One region of the Puerhibacterium sp. TATVAM-FAB25 genome, then DNA from elsewhere that is predicted to be linked to it. Evidence: predicted binding sites of a transcription regulator. Region 1 holds the regulator's gene; each other region holds the start of a gene.

Region 1 (4,842 bases):
GGTTCGCGGAGGACCCGCGCACGTGCCTGTTCGGCACGCTCTCCCTGTGGCAGGGCGTGGACGTGCCGGGCCCCAGCTGCCAGCTCGTGCTGATCGACCGCATCCCGTTCCCGCGGCCCGACGACCCGGTGCGCTCCGCGCGGGCGCGCGCCGTGGAGCAGGCGGGCGGCAACGGGTTCATGCAGGTGGCCGCGACGCACGCCGCGCTGCTGCTGGCGCAGGGCGCCGGGCGCCTCGTGCGCAGCGCCGAGGACCGGGGCGTGGTGGCGGTGCTCGACCCGCGCCTGGCCACCGCACGGTACGGGACCTTCCTCGCGCGCTCCATGCCGAGCTTCTGGCCGACCTCCGACCCGGCGGTGGTCCGCGCTGCGCTGAGCAGGCTCGACACCTAGCCTGGGGGCGGCGACGCCGGACCCGCTCCGAGGAGGACACCGTGACCCTGCCCGACGACATCGCGCCCGGCACCGTCCCCGGCCGCAGCGCTACCAAGCTCGCCGTCGTGGGCGCCGGCGCGGTGGGCTCCACCCTCGCGTACGCGGCGCTCATGCGCGGCACCGCGCGCTCCGTGGCCCTGCTCGACGTCAACCGGCAGAAGGTCGAGGCCGAGGTGCTCGACCTGCGGCACGGGGCGATGTTCATCCCGCCCGCGCAGATCGACGGCTCCGACGACGTCGAGGTGTGCCGGGGCGCCGACGTGGTGGTCGTGACCGCCGGGGCCCGGCAGAAACCGGGGCAGACCCGCACCGACCTGGCGGAGGCCACGGTCGGCCTCGTCCGCGGCATCCTGCCCGGGCTGGTCGACGTGGCGCCGGACGCGGTCTACATCATGGTCACCAACCCCGTCGACGTCGTCACCTACGCCGCCCAGCGGATCCTGGACCTGCCCGCCGGGCGCGTGTTCGGCTCCGGCACCGTGCTGGACTCCTCGCGGCTGCGCGCGGCGCTGGCGGCGCACTGCGGCGTGGCGGTGGGCAACGTGCACGCGTACGTCGCGGGTGAGCACGGCGACTCGGAGATCGCCCTGTGGAGCTCCGCCACGGTCGGCGGCGTGCCGCTGCTCGACTGGCAGCCGCTGCCGGGGCGCGCGCCGCTCGACGCCGCGGCCCGGGACCGGATCGCCGAGGACGTCGTGCAGTCGGCCTACCGGATCATCGCCGGCAAGGGGGCGACGAACTACGCCGTCGGGCTGGCCGCCACGCGGATCATCGAGGCCGTCCTCAAGGACGAGCAGCGCGTGCTGACGGTCTCCTCGCGGCTCGACGGGTACCACGGCATCGAGGACGTGTGCCTCTCCCTGCCCGCGGTGGTCGGCCGGCGCGGCGTCGCCCAGGTGCTCGACGTGCCGCTGTCGGACGCCGAGGTCGCCGGCCTGCGGGCGTCCGCCGACAGCATGCGGGCGGTGCAGCGGCGGCTCGGCCTCTGACCCGCGGTCCGGCTCCCGGCCGGGCCTCTGCCGCCGGCCACCGCCCGCCGCGCCGTCAGAGGCTGCGGAGCACCGCCACGACGCGGCCCAGCACCTGCGCCTCGTCACCGGGGATCGGGGCGTAGGCCGGGTTCTGCGGCAGCAGCCACAGGTGCCCGCGCTCGCGCTTGAAGGTCTTGACCGTGGCCTCGCCGTCGAGCATCGCCGCGACGACCTCGCCGTTCTCCGCGACGGGCTGGCGGCGCACGACCACCCAGTCCCCGTCGCAGATCGCCGCGTCGACCATCGAGTCGCCCTGGACCTTGAGCAGGAACAGCTCGCCGTCGCCCACGAGCTGGCGGGGGAGCGGGAAGACGTCCTCGACGAGCTGCTCGGCGAGGATCGGGCCGCCGGCGGCGATCCGGCCGACGACCGGGACGTACGACGGCGCGGCGACGAGCTCGTCGTCGGCGCCCGGCAGCTGGGCCACCAGCGGCGTGGGCGCCGCGGTGCCCGTGCCCGCCTCGCCGCCGTCCTGCGGCTGGTCGAGCGGGTCGACGACCTCGATGGCACGGGGCCGGTTCGGGTCGCGCCGCAGGTAGCCCTTGCGCTCGAGCGACGTGAGCTGGTGCTTGACCGACGACGGGCTGGCCAGGCCGACGGCCTCGCCGATCTCGCGCATGGTCGGGGGGTAGCCGCGCGTCTCGACCGACGTGCGGATCGTCTCGAGGACGCGGCGCTGGCGCGGCGTGAGGCGGTCGGCCGTGCCCGCTGCCGGCAGCTCGCTCACCGTCGCGATGGCGGAGGCGGCGTCGCCGCCCGTGCCGGTCGTGCGACCCGTCATGACCTCTCCCGTCGTCGTGGCCGGCCCGCGTGGCCGCGCCGTCGCCGGCGGAGCCTCCGGCCCCGGCGACGCGCTCGTGCTGACCCGACCGTTCGTGCTGGTCGTACGCCCACTCTAGGGCAGCGCGGGCGCCGGATCAAACACGTGTTCGACGCGAGTCTCGACAATGTCGGTGGCTCGTGCGATGCTACAGGCGTTCGAACGAACGGCTGTTCGAACGAACGCCCGTTCGAGCGCAACTCGATGACCAGCACTTTCCTTGTCCGCTCACCACGACACCCGGAGGTCACCGTGGCCGCCACGCTCGCCGCTCCCGCCGCCCGTCCCGCGCCCGCCGTCGCGCGGTCGTCCTCGGCCCCGCACGGTCTGCTCGGCCTGGGCGGGCTGCGCCTCACGGGGCGCGGGCGCGTCGTCACCGCGTTCCTCGCGGCGCTGGTCTGCGCCCCGCTGGTGAGCCTCGGGGCGCAGGCGATGGCGAGCAGCCCGGGCGAGCCCGTCGAGGTCCGCGTGCACACCGTGGCGCCGGGGGAGACCCTGTGGGACTTCGCGCAGGAGATCGCCGGGCCGCGCGAGGACGTGCGCGACGTCGTGGCGGACCTGCGCGAGCTCAACGAGCTGGGCAGCGCCGCGCTGCAGGTCGGGCAGACCATCCTGGTGCCCGTCGCCTGACGCCCGCGGGCCGAGGCCGTCCTGTCCTGCGGCCGAGCACGGGTGACCGTGCGCGGCCGGCCCGCTCGGGCGGCCGGAACCTCCCGGTTCCGCGGGCGGCGCTCCGGTAGTCTGCCGGGATGCACTGCCCGTTCTGCCGCCACCCCGACTCGCGCGTGGTCGACTCGCGCACGGCCGACGACGGCGCGTCGATCCGCCGCCGCCGCCAGTGCCCCAGCTGTGGGCGGCGCTTCACCACCATCGAGAGCGCCAGCCTGTCGGTCGTCAAGCGCTCCGGCGCCACGGAGCCGTTCAGCCGGGACAAGATCGTCTCCGGCGTCCGCAAGGCGTGCCAGGGCCGGCCGGTGAGCGAGGACGACCTCGCGCTGCTGGCCCAGAAGGTCGAGGAGACGCTCCGCCAGGCGGGCAGCGCGGAGATCGACGCCTACGAGATCGGCCTCGCGATCCTCGGGCCGCTGCGCGAGCTCGACGAGGTCGCGTACCTGCGGTTCGCGAGCGTCTACCAGGCGTTCGAGTCGCTGGAGGACTTCGAGAGCGCCATCACGTCCCTGCGCGCCGAGCGCGCCGAGCGCGAGCGGGCCCAGGACGGCGGCCCGGACGCGGGCGCCGCGGGCACCCAGGGCGGGGCGGGCGACGCCGCCGGCGAGCTCCACGCCGACGCCCGCGGCTGAGGCGGCCGGGCCGCGACGGCCCGCTGCTCCCCGGGACGGGGCGACCACGCGCGACGCCTCCCCCCGAGGCACCAGAGCCCGGCCGGGTGCACCCGGCCGGGCTCCGTGCTGCGGGCGTGCTCCGCGGACGGTGCGGCGGGACGCCCCGGTGGGGCGGCCGCCGGGGGCGTCAGAGGCCCGCGGCGGGTCCCGGGCCGTACTCGTCGCGCGGCAGCTCGTCGAGGACGCGCAGGCGGATCGTGCTCTCCATCGCCTGGAGCTTGACGGACGCGCCGCGCTCGGTGACGTCGGCGATGTCGGTGACCACGTAGCCGATCTCGCCCCGCGTGGCGAGCATCTGGCCCTCGATGTTGGCGCCGTGCTCGGCGAACACCTGGTTGACGGCGGCGAGGACGCCGGGGACGTTGCGGTGCAGGTGCGCGATGCGCCCCACGCCGGTGCGGCCGAGCTGCAGGTTCGGCAGGTTCACGCTGAGCATGGTGGAGCCGGTCTGCAGGTAGTCGCGCAGCTTGCCGGCGACGAACTCGCCGATGGCCTCCTGCGCCTCCTCGGTGGAGCCGCCGACGTGCGGCGTGAGGATGACGTTCGGCAGGCCGCGCAGCTCGGAGTCGAAGCTGTCGCCGCGCTTCTTGGGCTCGCTGGGGAAGACGTCGACGGCGGCGCCGCCGAGGTGGCCGGCCAGGATGTTCTCCCGCAGCGCCTCGACGTCGACGACGAAGCCGCGCGAGAGGTTGAGGAACACGGCGCCCGGCTTCATGCGGGCGAACTCCTCGGCGCCGAACAGGCCGGCGTTCCCGGCGCGCCCGTCCACGTGGATCGTCACGGCGTCCGACCGCTCCAGCAGCTCGTCGAGCGTGGCGACGCGCTGGGCGTTGCCGAGCGCCAGCTTCTCCGAGACGTCGTAGAACAGCACGCGCATGCCGAGGTTCTCGGCGAGCACGGACAGCTGGGAGCCGATGTTGCCGTAGCCGATGATGCCGAGCGTGCGCCCGCGCACCTCGTGCGCGCCCTCCGCCGTCTTGTCCCAGACGCCGTCGTGCAGCGCCTTGTCGCGGACGGTGAGCCGGCGGGTCAGCGCGATGACCTCGGCGAGCGCGAGCTCCACGACCGACCGGGTGTTCGAGTAGGGCGCGTTGAACACGCCGACGCCGTACGAGGACGCCGCGGCCAGGTCGATCTGGTTGGTGCCGATCGAGAACGTGCCCACCGCGAGCAGGTGCGGAGAGCTCTCCAGGACCTTGCGGGTCACCATGGTC
Region 2 (4,842 bases), on a different contig from region 1:
AGGTTGTGCTCGCGCGCGCCGACGACGGTGACCTCGCGGTCCGGGTCGACCGGGCGGCGCGCGGCAGGCGCCGGGATGCGCCGGCGGCCCGACAGGTACGCGCCGGTCAGCGACTCGGGCGCCTCGAGCAGGCCGGCGTAGTCGCCGGAGTGCACCACCCGGCCGCCGTGCTCGCCGGCGCCGGGGCCGATGTCGACGATCCAGTCCGCCGTGCGGATGGTGTCCTCGTCGTGCTCCACGACGATGAGCGTGTTGCCCAGGTCGCGCAGACGCGTGAGCGTGTCGATCAGGCGCCGGTTGTCGCGCTGGTGCAGGCCGATGCTCGGCTCGTCGAGCACGTACAGCACGCCGACCAGGCCCGAGCCGATCTGCGTGGCGAGCCGGATGCGCTGGGCCTCGCCGCCGGACAGCGTGGCGGCCGGGCGCTCCAGCGACAGGTAGTCCAGGCCGACGTCGAGCAGGAACCCGAGGCGGGCGTGGATCTCCTTGAGCACCTCGGCGGCGATCTGCCGCTCCCGCTCCCCCAGCTCGAGCGTCTTGAGGAAGGCGGCGGCGTCCTCGATGGACATGCGGCACACGTCCCAGATCGACCGGCCGCCGACCTTGACGGCGAGCACCTCGGGCTTGAGGCGGGCGCCCTTGCAGACCGGGCACGGGACCTCGCGCATGAAGCCCTCGTACCGCTCCTTGGACCAGTCCGACTCCGTCTCGGCGTGCCGGCGCTCGACGAACGTCACGGCGCCCTCGAAGCCGGTGGAGTACTGCCGCTCGCGGCCCCAGCGGTTGCGGTACTTGACGTGCACCTCGTGGTTGCGGCCATGCAGGATCGCCTGCCGGGCACGCTCGGGCAGCGCCCGCCACGGCACGTCCATGGAGAAGCTCATCTCCTCCGCGAGCGCGGTGAGCACCCGCGCGAAGTACTCGCTGGAGGTCTGCGCCCACGGCGCGACGGCGCCCTCGGCGAGCGACTTCTCCGGGTCGGGCACCACGAGCTCGGGGTCCACCTCGAGACGGAACCCGATGCCGGTGCACTCCGGGCACGCGCCGTACGGGGCGTTGAACGAGAACGTGCGCGGCTCGATCTCGTCGAGCACGAGCGGGTGGTCGTTGGGGCAGGCGCGCTTCTCGGAGAACTTCCGGATGCGGTCGGGGTCGTCGGTGTCGGCGTCGACGAGCTCGATCATCATCAGCCCGCCCGCGAGCGACAGCGCCGTCTCGACGGAGTCGGTGAGCCGGCGCTGCACCCCCTCGCGCGACACGAGGCGGTCGACCACGACCTCGATGTCGTGCTTGAGCTTCTTCTCCAGCTGCGGCGGGCTGGACAGCTGCACGACCTCCCCGTCGACGCGGGCGCGGGCGAAGCCCTTGGTCTGCAGCTCCTTGAACAGGTCGGCGTACTCGCCCTTGCGGCCGCGCACCACGGGCGCCAGCACCTGGTAGCGGGTGCCCTCGGGCAGCTCCAGCAGCTTGTCGACGATCTGCTGCGGCGTCTGCGACTGCACCACCTCGCCGCACACGGGGCAGTGCTGCGTCCCGGCCCGCGAGTACAGCAGGCGCAGGTAGTCGTACACCTCGGTGATGGTGCCGACCGTCGAGCGCGGGTTGCGGTTGGTCGACTTCTGGTCGATGGAGACCGCAGGGCTCAGGCCCTCGATGAAGTCGACGTCGGGCTTGTCCATCTGCCCGAGGAACTGCCGGGCGTACGCCGAGAGCGACTCGACGTAGCGGCGCTGCCCCTCGGCGAAGATGGTGTCGAAGGCGAGCGACGACTTGCCGGAGCCCGACAGCCCGGTGAAGACGATGAGCCGGTCCCTCGGGAGGTCGAGGTCGACGTTGCGAAGGTTGTGCTCGCGGGCGCCGGAGATGACGAGACGGTTGCTCACCCCGGCATCGTAGTTCCGTCCCCTGACAGTCGCACAGACGTTCGAGGGAGTTCGCACGCCGGTGCGACGGATCTCACGCGCCGCGTGCTTGGATGTGCCCCATGGCCGTGTTCGTCGTCACCTACGTCTACGCCCCCGACAGCGCCGCGCGCCGCGACGTCGTCCGCCCCGAGCACCGCGAGTTCCTCCGCGGCCTGCACGCGGAGGGCCGCCTGCGGCTGTCGGGCCCGCTGCCCGCGACGGGCGACCAGCCCGACGGCGCGCTCATCGTCGTCGAGGCGGACGACGCGGACGGCGCGCTGGCCCTGCTGGACGCCGACCCCTTCCGCCGCGAGGGCCTCGTGGGCACCCGCACGGCCCGGGAGCTGGTCCCCGTGATCGGCGGCTTCGCGGGCTGACCCCGCCCGGACCTACGAGGACCGACGCGGCCCCGTCCGTCTCCTGACGGCCGCAGGCCCGGACCCCGCGCGGGGTCCGGGCCTGCGGCGTCCGAGAGGTGGACGCGGCCGGTCGTCGACGGTCAGGCGTCGGCGCCGGCGTTGACGGCCGCGTCGCGCCGCGTCTTGGCCAGGCTCGCCACCGTGGCGATCGTGAGCGACGCCAGGATGACGACCAGCGAGAGCCAGATCGGCACCTCGGGCACGCCGTGCAGCCCCTCGCCGCCGTTGATGAACGGCAGCGTGTTCTGGTGCAGCGCCTCGAGGATGAGCTTGACGCCGATGAAGCCGAGGATGACCGCCAGCGCGATCGGCAGGTAGACCAGCCGCTCCAGCAGGCCGCCCAGCAGGAAGTAGAGCTGGCGCAGCCCCATGAGCGCGAACACGTTCGCGGTGAAGACGATGAACGGGTCCTGGGTGAGGCCGAAGATCGCCGGGATCGAGTCGAACGCGAAGAGCAGGTCCGTGGACCCGATCGCGAGGAAGACGACGATCATCGGCGTCCACAGGCGCTTGCCGTCGACGGTCGTGCGCAGCCGGCCCTCGTCGTAGTGCGCCGAGAGCGGCAGCGCGCGGCGCAGCGAGCGGATGACGGCGTTCTCCTTGAACTCCTCGTCCTCCTCGCCGCCGGTGACCAGCTTGATCGCCGTGTAGATGAGGAACGCGCCGAACAGGTAGAACACCCAGACGAACTGCTCGATGACCGCGGCGCCGACCAGGATGAAGACCGCCCGCAGCACGAGCGCGGTGATGATGCCGACCATCAGCACCTTCTGCTGGTACTGCCGGGGCACCGCGAACTTCGTCATGATGATGACGAAGACGAAGAGGTTGTCGACGCTGAGGGAGTACTCCGTCAGCCAGCCGGCGAAGAACTCGCCGGCCGGCACGGCCCCGCCGACGAGCCACACCACGACCCCGAAGACGATCGCCAGCGCCACGTAGAAGGCGACCCACAGGCCGGACTCCTTCATCGTGGGCACGTGGGGCCTGCGGCCGACGATGAGGAGGTCGGCGGCCAGCAGGACGACCACGGCGACGAGGGCTACCGCCTCGAAGACGTAGGGCAGCTCGTGGATCATTCAGCGTCCTTCATGGGGTTCGTGGGAGTGGTCATCTCCGCGGCGGCGGCCCTGCGGTCCGCGCGGTCGCGGCGCAGGGAGGCGACCGTGGTGATCGTGAGCACCACGAGGATGAACCCGAGCGAGGCCGGGGTGGAGATCTCCGGGATCGCCTCGACGTGCTCGCCGCCGTTGATGAACGACAGCTCGTTGGTGTGCAGCGCGTGGATGAGCAGCTTGACGCCGATCATGCCGAGGATCGCCGCCAGACCGTAGTTGAGGTACACGAGGCGGTCGAGCAGGCCGTCGATGAGGAAGTAGAGCTGGCGCAGGCCCAGGAGCGAGAAGGCGTTCGCGGTGAAGACCAGGTAGGTCTCCTGGGTCAGGCCGAAGATCGCCGGGATGGAGTCGACCGCGAACAGCAGGTCGGCCGACCCGATCGCGATCATGACGATGAGCATCGGGGTGACGAACCGCTTGCCGTCCACCTTGGCGGTCATCTTGTCGCCGACGTAGGAGTCCGTGGTCGGCAGCACCCGCCGGGTCAGCCGCAGGACCGCGTTCTCCTTGAACTCCTCGCCCTCGTCCTTGTGCCGCGCCTGCGCGATCGCGGTCCAGATCAGGAACGCGCCGAAGAGGTAGAACACCCACGAGAAGTTGGCGATGAGCGCCGCGCCGGCGGCGATGAAGCCCGCGCGCATCACGAGCGCGATGGTGATGCCGATCAGCAGGACCTTCTGCTGGTACTCCCGGGGCACCCGGAAGCTGGTCATGATCAGCACGAACACGAAGAGGTTGTCGACGCTGAGCGACTTCTCGGTGATGTAGCCGGCGAAGTACTCGCCGCCGTACCGGCCGCCCCACACGGCCCAGACGATCAGGCCGAAGACGACGGCGATCGCCACGTAGACGATCGACCAGCGGGTGGCCTCGCGCAGCGAGGGCGCGTGGGGCGTGCGGACGTGTCCGACGTAGTCGACCGCGAGCATCGCCAGGATGGCGACGACGGTGACTGCCCAGACCCAGACGGGCACGTTCATAGGAGGACCTCCGGTGGGTAGCACGATGTCACCGGACGTCTTCTCCGCCTGCCTCGCGACCGTGCCGCGACGCCGGCGGGTGAGGCCGAACCGGCACCGACGCCGGTCGTGCTGACGACCTCACCGCTCAGGGAGTACTCCCGCCCAACGGGGACTCAGCATACGGCACGCGGCCCTCCCCCACCGCCGGACGCGACGTCGCCGCGGCGTGTCGGCCGGCCGCGGCGCCGCCCGCCGCGCCAGGCGCGTCAGGCCGTGGCCGCCTGCATCTGCCGCAGCTCCTTCTTCAGCCCGGAGATCTCGTCGCGCAGGCGCGCCGCGACCTCGAACTGCAGCTCGGAGGCGGCGGTGTGCATCTGGTCGGTGAGCTCCTGGATGAGCCCGGCGAGGTCGCTCGCCGCGGCGCCGGCGAGCCGGTTGC
Region 3 (4,842 bases), on a different contig from region 1:
GACGACGGTGGGCCAGGAGCTGGCCACCAACCCGTTCCTCGGCTGACGGCCGGGCCCGACGAGCCCGTCCGGCGCTCGCGGTCTGGGAAGATGGGGGCATGGCTCGCATCGCCCCGCTCTCCGGCTTCCCCGAATGGCTCCCCGACGGTCGCGTCGTGGAGCAGCACGTCCTCGACACGCTGCGCCGCACGTTCGAGCTGCACGGGTTCGCCGGGATCGAGACGCGCGCGGTCGAGCCGCTCGAGCAGCTGCTGCGCAAGGGCGAGACCTCCAAGGAGGTCTACGTGCTGCGCCGCCTGCAGGCGGACCCGGAGGCCGACGAGGGCGGCGACAAGCAGCTCGGCCTGCACTTCGACCTGACCGTCCCGTTCGCCCGCTACGTGCTGGAGAACGCCGGGAAGCTCGCGTTCCCGTTCAAGCGCTACCAGGTCCAGAAGGTCTGGCGCGGCGAGCGGCCCCAGGACGGCCGGTTCCGCGAGTTCGTGCAGGCGGACATCGACGTCGTCGGTGCCGGCGAGCTGCCCTACCACTTCGAGGTCGAGCTGCCGCTGGTGATGGCCGAGGCGCTCGGCGCGCTGCGCGAGATCGGCCTGCCGCCGGTGCGCGTCCTGGTCAACAACCGCAAGGTCGCCGAGGGCTTCTACCGCGGCGTCGGCCTCGAGGACGTCGAGGGCGTGCTGCGCCAGGTCGACAAGCTCGACAAGATCGGTCCCGACGCCGTCGCCGAGCTGCTCCGGGCCGAGCAGGGCGCCACCCCCGAGCAGGCCAAGGCCTGCCTCGAGCTCGCCGCCATCGCCGGCGAGGACGTCTCCGTGGTCGACCGCGTGCGCGAGCTCGCCACGGCGCACGGCGCCGTCACCGAGCTGCTCGAGACCGGCCTCGCCGAGCTGCGCGCGCTGGTGGCGGCGGCCGCCGAGCGGGCGCCGGGCGTCGTGGTCGCCGACCTCAAGATCGCCCGCGGTCTCGACTACTACACCGGCTCGGTCTACGAGACGGTGCTGGTCGGCCATGAGCAGCTCGGCTCGATCTGCTCCGGCGGCCGGTACGACACCCTCGCCTCCGACGGCAAGAACACCTACCCGGGCGTGGGCCTGTCGATCGGCGTCTCGCGCGTCGTCTCGCGCCTGCTGTCGGCCGAGCTGGTGCAGGCCACGCGCGGCGTGCCCAGCGCCGTGGTCGTGGCCGTCGTCGACGAGGAGCAGCGCGCGGCGTCCGACGCCGTCGCCGCGGCGCTGCGCGGCCGCGGCATCCCCGTCGAGGTGGCGCCGAGCGCCGCGAAGTTCGGCAAGCAGATCAGGTACGCCGACCGCCGCGGCATCCCGTTCGTGTGGTTCCCCGGCACGGTGGGCGAGGACGGCGTGCGCGGGCCCGACCAGGTCAAGGACATCCGCTCCGGCGAGCAGACGCCTGCTGACGCGGCGACCTGGGAGCCGCCGGCCGAGGACCGCTGGCCCCGGGTGGTCCCCGCCGACGCCTGACCCTCGTTGTGGGTACACAACACGCCGTGCGATCGCGATACCGCACGGCGTGTTCTGTACCCACAACGGCGTGGGGCCTGCCGATGCGTTGACCCGGGCGTCGAACGCGTGTTCGAATGGCGGCATGCGGTGGGACGGTCAGGCGATCACGGCCGACGACGGCGCGCTGCCGGGGCTGGAGCGCCCCGCGCTGTCGCGCATCGGCCTCATGCGCACCGTGCGCACGCCGGAGTTCGCGGGCATCACCTTCCACGAGGTGGCGGCCAAGAGCGCGCTGTCGCAGGTGCCGGCGGCGTCCCGCATGCCCTTCCGCTGGACGGTCAACCCGTACCGCGGCTGCAGCCATGCCTGTGCCTACTGCTTCGCCCGGCCCACCCACCAGTACCTCGACCTCGACGCGGGCAGGGACTTCGACAGCCAGGTGGTCGTGAAGGTCAACGTCGCCGAGGTGCTGCGCGCGGAGCTCGCCAAGAAGTCGTGGCGGCGCGAGCCCGTGGCGCTGGGCACCAACACCGACCCCTACCAGCGGGCCGAGGGCCGCTACCGGCTCATGCCGGGCATCATCGGGGCGCTCGCGGACTCCGGCACGCCGTTCTCCATCCTCACCAAGGGCACGCTGATGCGCCGTGACCTGCCGCTCATCGCGCAGGCGGCCGAGACGGTGAAGGTGGGGCTCGGCGTCTCCCTGGCCTTCGCCGACGAGGAGCTGCAGCAGCAGGTCGAGCCCGGCACGCCGACGCCGCGCGCCCGCCTGGACCTGATCCGCGCGGTGCGCGCGGCGGGGCTGCCGTGCGGCGTCATGGTCGCCCCGGTGCTGCCGTGGCTCACGGACTCGCGCGACCACCTGCGCCGGCTGCTGGACGCCATCGCCGACGCCGGGGCCACCGGCGTCACGGTGATCCCGCTGCACCTCAAGCCCGGCACGCGCGAGTGGTACCTGCAGTGGCTCGAGCGCGACCACCCGCACCTGGTGGCCGGGTACGGCCGGGTCTTCGGCCGCGGCACGTACTCGATCAAGGCCTACCAGGAGTGGCTGTGGGAGCGCGTGCGGCCGTTGCTCGACGAGCGCGGGTTCGGCTCGTCCGGGCACCGCAGCGGCTCAGGGGCCACCGGCCGTCCGCACGACGACGGCGACTACCCGGCGGGGTCGATCGTGGAGCCGGCCGACGAGCCGGCCGCCGGGACGCGCTCCTGGCCGGCCGGCGCGCTGGCCGGGATGCCGGTCGACGGCGCCGGCCTGACGGTAGCCGGCGCCGGCCCCGACCAGACGCTGTTCTGAGCCCCCGGTTGCGGTCCCGGCTCCCGTCCCGGCTCGGTCCCGTGCTGGGGGCGCCTCAGCCGTCGGCGAGCCGGGCGGGGAACCCGCCCGTGGCGACCGGCCCCCAGCGCTCGATCGTGATCCGCACGATCGACTTGCCCTGCGTGACCATCGCGGCGCGGTACTCGTCCCAGTCGGGGTGCTCGCCGGCGGCGGCGCGGTAGTAGTCCACCAGCGGCTCGACGGACGCGGGGGAGTCAATCACCTCGGCCGCGCCGTCCACCTGCACCCACGCGTCGTCGAAGTCGTCACCGAGCGCCATCAGGGACGCCTCGGGCCGCCGGCGCAGGTTCACCACCTTCGCGCGCTCGGGGTAGGTGGAGATCACCACGCGCCCCTCGCCGTCGACGGCGAACGTCACGGGGCTCAGCTGCGGGCGCCCGTCGGCGCGGGTCGTGGCCAGCACGCCCTTGCGGCGCTCGCGGAGCACGGCGAGCAGCCCCTCACGGTCGACCTTCGTGTTCGTGGCGATCCTGCGGGCCATGGGAAACCCTTCGTCGGGGACGGCGGTGCGACGGATAGACTCGCACAGGCGCACGGGTCCCGTGCCGCCCCCCACGTCATCCTGAATCCCTAGGAAGGACCTCTCCGTGCTGCGCACCCACACGGCCGGCTCGCTGCGGGCCGAGCACATCGGTCAGACCGTCACCCTCACGGGCTGGGTCGACCGCCGTCGCGATCACGGGGGAGTGGCCTTCATCGACCTGCGCGACGCCTCGGGCATCGCCCAGGTCGTCATCCGCGACGAGTCGGTGGCGCACCCGCTGCGCGCCGAGTTCGTCCTGCAGGTCACCGGCGAGGTCGCCCGCCGCCCGGAGGGCAACGCGAACCCGAACCTCGCCACCGGCGAGATCGAGATCATCGCCAAGGGCGTCGTGGTGCTCAACGAGTCCGCGCCGCTGCCGTTCCAGGTCTCCACCGCGCTCGCGGACACCGAGACCATCGGCGAGGAGGCGCGCCTCAAGCACCGCTACCTCGACATGCGCCGCCCGCAGCAGGCCCACGCGCTGCGCCTGCGCGCCAAGGCCAACCAGGCGGCCCGGCGCGTGCTGGACGAGCACGAGTTCGTCGAGATCGAGACGCCCACGCTGACCCGCTCGACGCCCGAGGGCGCCCGCGACTTCCTGGTGCCGGCCCGCCTGTCGCCGGGCTCCTGGTACGCCCTGCCGCAGTCGCCGCAGCTGTTCAAGCAGCTGCTCATGGTCGGCGGCATGGAGCGCTACTACCAGATCGCCCGCTGCTACCGCGACGAGGACTTCCGCGCCGACCGCCAGCCGGAGTTCACCCAGCTCGACGTCGAGATGAGCTTCGTGGACCAGGACGACGTCATCGCCCTGGCCGAGAAGGTCCTCACGGCGCTGTGGGACCTCATCGGCCACCAGATCACCACGCCGATCCCGCGCATGACCTACGCCGAGGCGATGCGCCTGTACGGCACGGACAAGCCGGACCTGCGCTTCGGCAACCCGCTGGTCGAGCTCACCGAGTACTTCGCCGAGACGCCGTTCCGCGTGTTCCAGGCGGAGTACGTCGGCGCCGTGGTCATGACCGGCGGCGCCGACCAGCCGCGCCGCCAGTTCGACGCCTGGCAGGAGTGGGCCAAGCAGCGCGGCGCCAAGGGCCTGGCGTACGTGACGTTCGCCGAGGACGGCACGCTCGGCGGCCCGGTCGCCAAGAACCTCTCGGACGCCGAGCGCGAGGGCCTGGCCGCCACCACCGGCGCGCAGCCCGGCGACGCGGTGTTCTTCGCCGCCGGCCGCACGAGCGAGGCGCGCGCCCTGCTCGGCGCCGCCCGCCTGGAGATCGCCCGGCGCACCGGCCAGATCGACGAGGACGCCTGGGCGTTCGTGTGGGTCGTGGACGCGCCGCTGTTCAAGCCGGCGGGCGAGGACGACGACGTCGACCTCGGCCACTCCGCCTGGACGGCCGTGCACCACGCGTTCACCTCGCCCACGCCCGAGTGGGTCGAGAAGTTCGAGCAGGACCCGGCGAGCGCCCTGGCCTACGCCTACGACATCGTGTGCAACGGCAACGAGATCGGCGGCG

Evidence for each region. Region 1 encodes LexA, which represses DNA repair genes until DNA is damaged. Its sites were predicted from a motif close to TCGAACANNTGTTCGA; they were not measured.
Region 2: a site for LexA is predicted at 1,913-1,928, ahead of uvrA (excinuclease ABC subunit UvrA). Genes of this name have one in related genera too.
Region 3: a site for LexA is predicted at 1,579-1,594, ahead of U5M74_RS01385 (Rv2578c family radical SAM protein). Genes of this name have one in related genera too.

What each region holds. Positions count from the first base shown of each region.
Region 1 covers NZ_JAXUAK010000006.1:105,758-110,599, forward strand. The annotation lists gene U5M74_RS08020 (ATP-dependent DNA helicase) at 1-392, shown strand, start outside; gene U5M74_RS08025 (L-lactate dehydrogenase) at 434-1,423, shown strand; gene lexA (transcriptional repressor LexA) at 1,479-2,246, opposite strand; gene U5M74_RS08035 (LysM peptidoglycan-binding domain-containing protein) at 2,490-2,915, shown strand; gene nrdR (transcriptional regulator NrdR) at 3,035-3,586, shown strand; gene serA (phosphoglycerate dehydrogenase) at 3,756-4,842, opposite strand, start outside.
Region 2 covers NZ_JAXUAK010000001.1:5,948-10,789, reverse strand. The annotation lists gene uvrA (excinuclease ABC subunit UvrA) at 1-1,883, opposite strand, end outside; gene U5M74_RS00040 (YciI family protein) at 1,985-2,281, shown strand; gene U5M74_RS00035 (TerC family protein) at 2,404-3,402, opposite strand; gene U5M74_RS00030 (TerC family protein) at 3,399-4,421, opposite strand; gene uvrB (excinuclease ABC subunit UvrB) at 4,670-4,842, opposite strand, start outside.
Region 3 covers NZ_JAXUAK010000001.1:290,441-295,282, reverse strand. The annotation lists gene U5M74_RS01395 (MBL fold metallo-hydrolase) at 1-46, shown strand, start outside; gene hisS (histidine--tRNA ligase) at 99-1,478, shown strand; gene U5M74_RS01385 (Rv2578c family radical SAM protein) at 1,603-2,757, shown strand; gene U5M74_RS01380 (PPOX class F420-dependent oxidoreductase) at 2,813-3,280, opposite strand; gene aspS (aspartate--tRNA ligase) at 3,387-4,842, shown strand, end outside.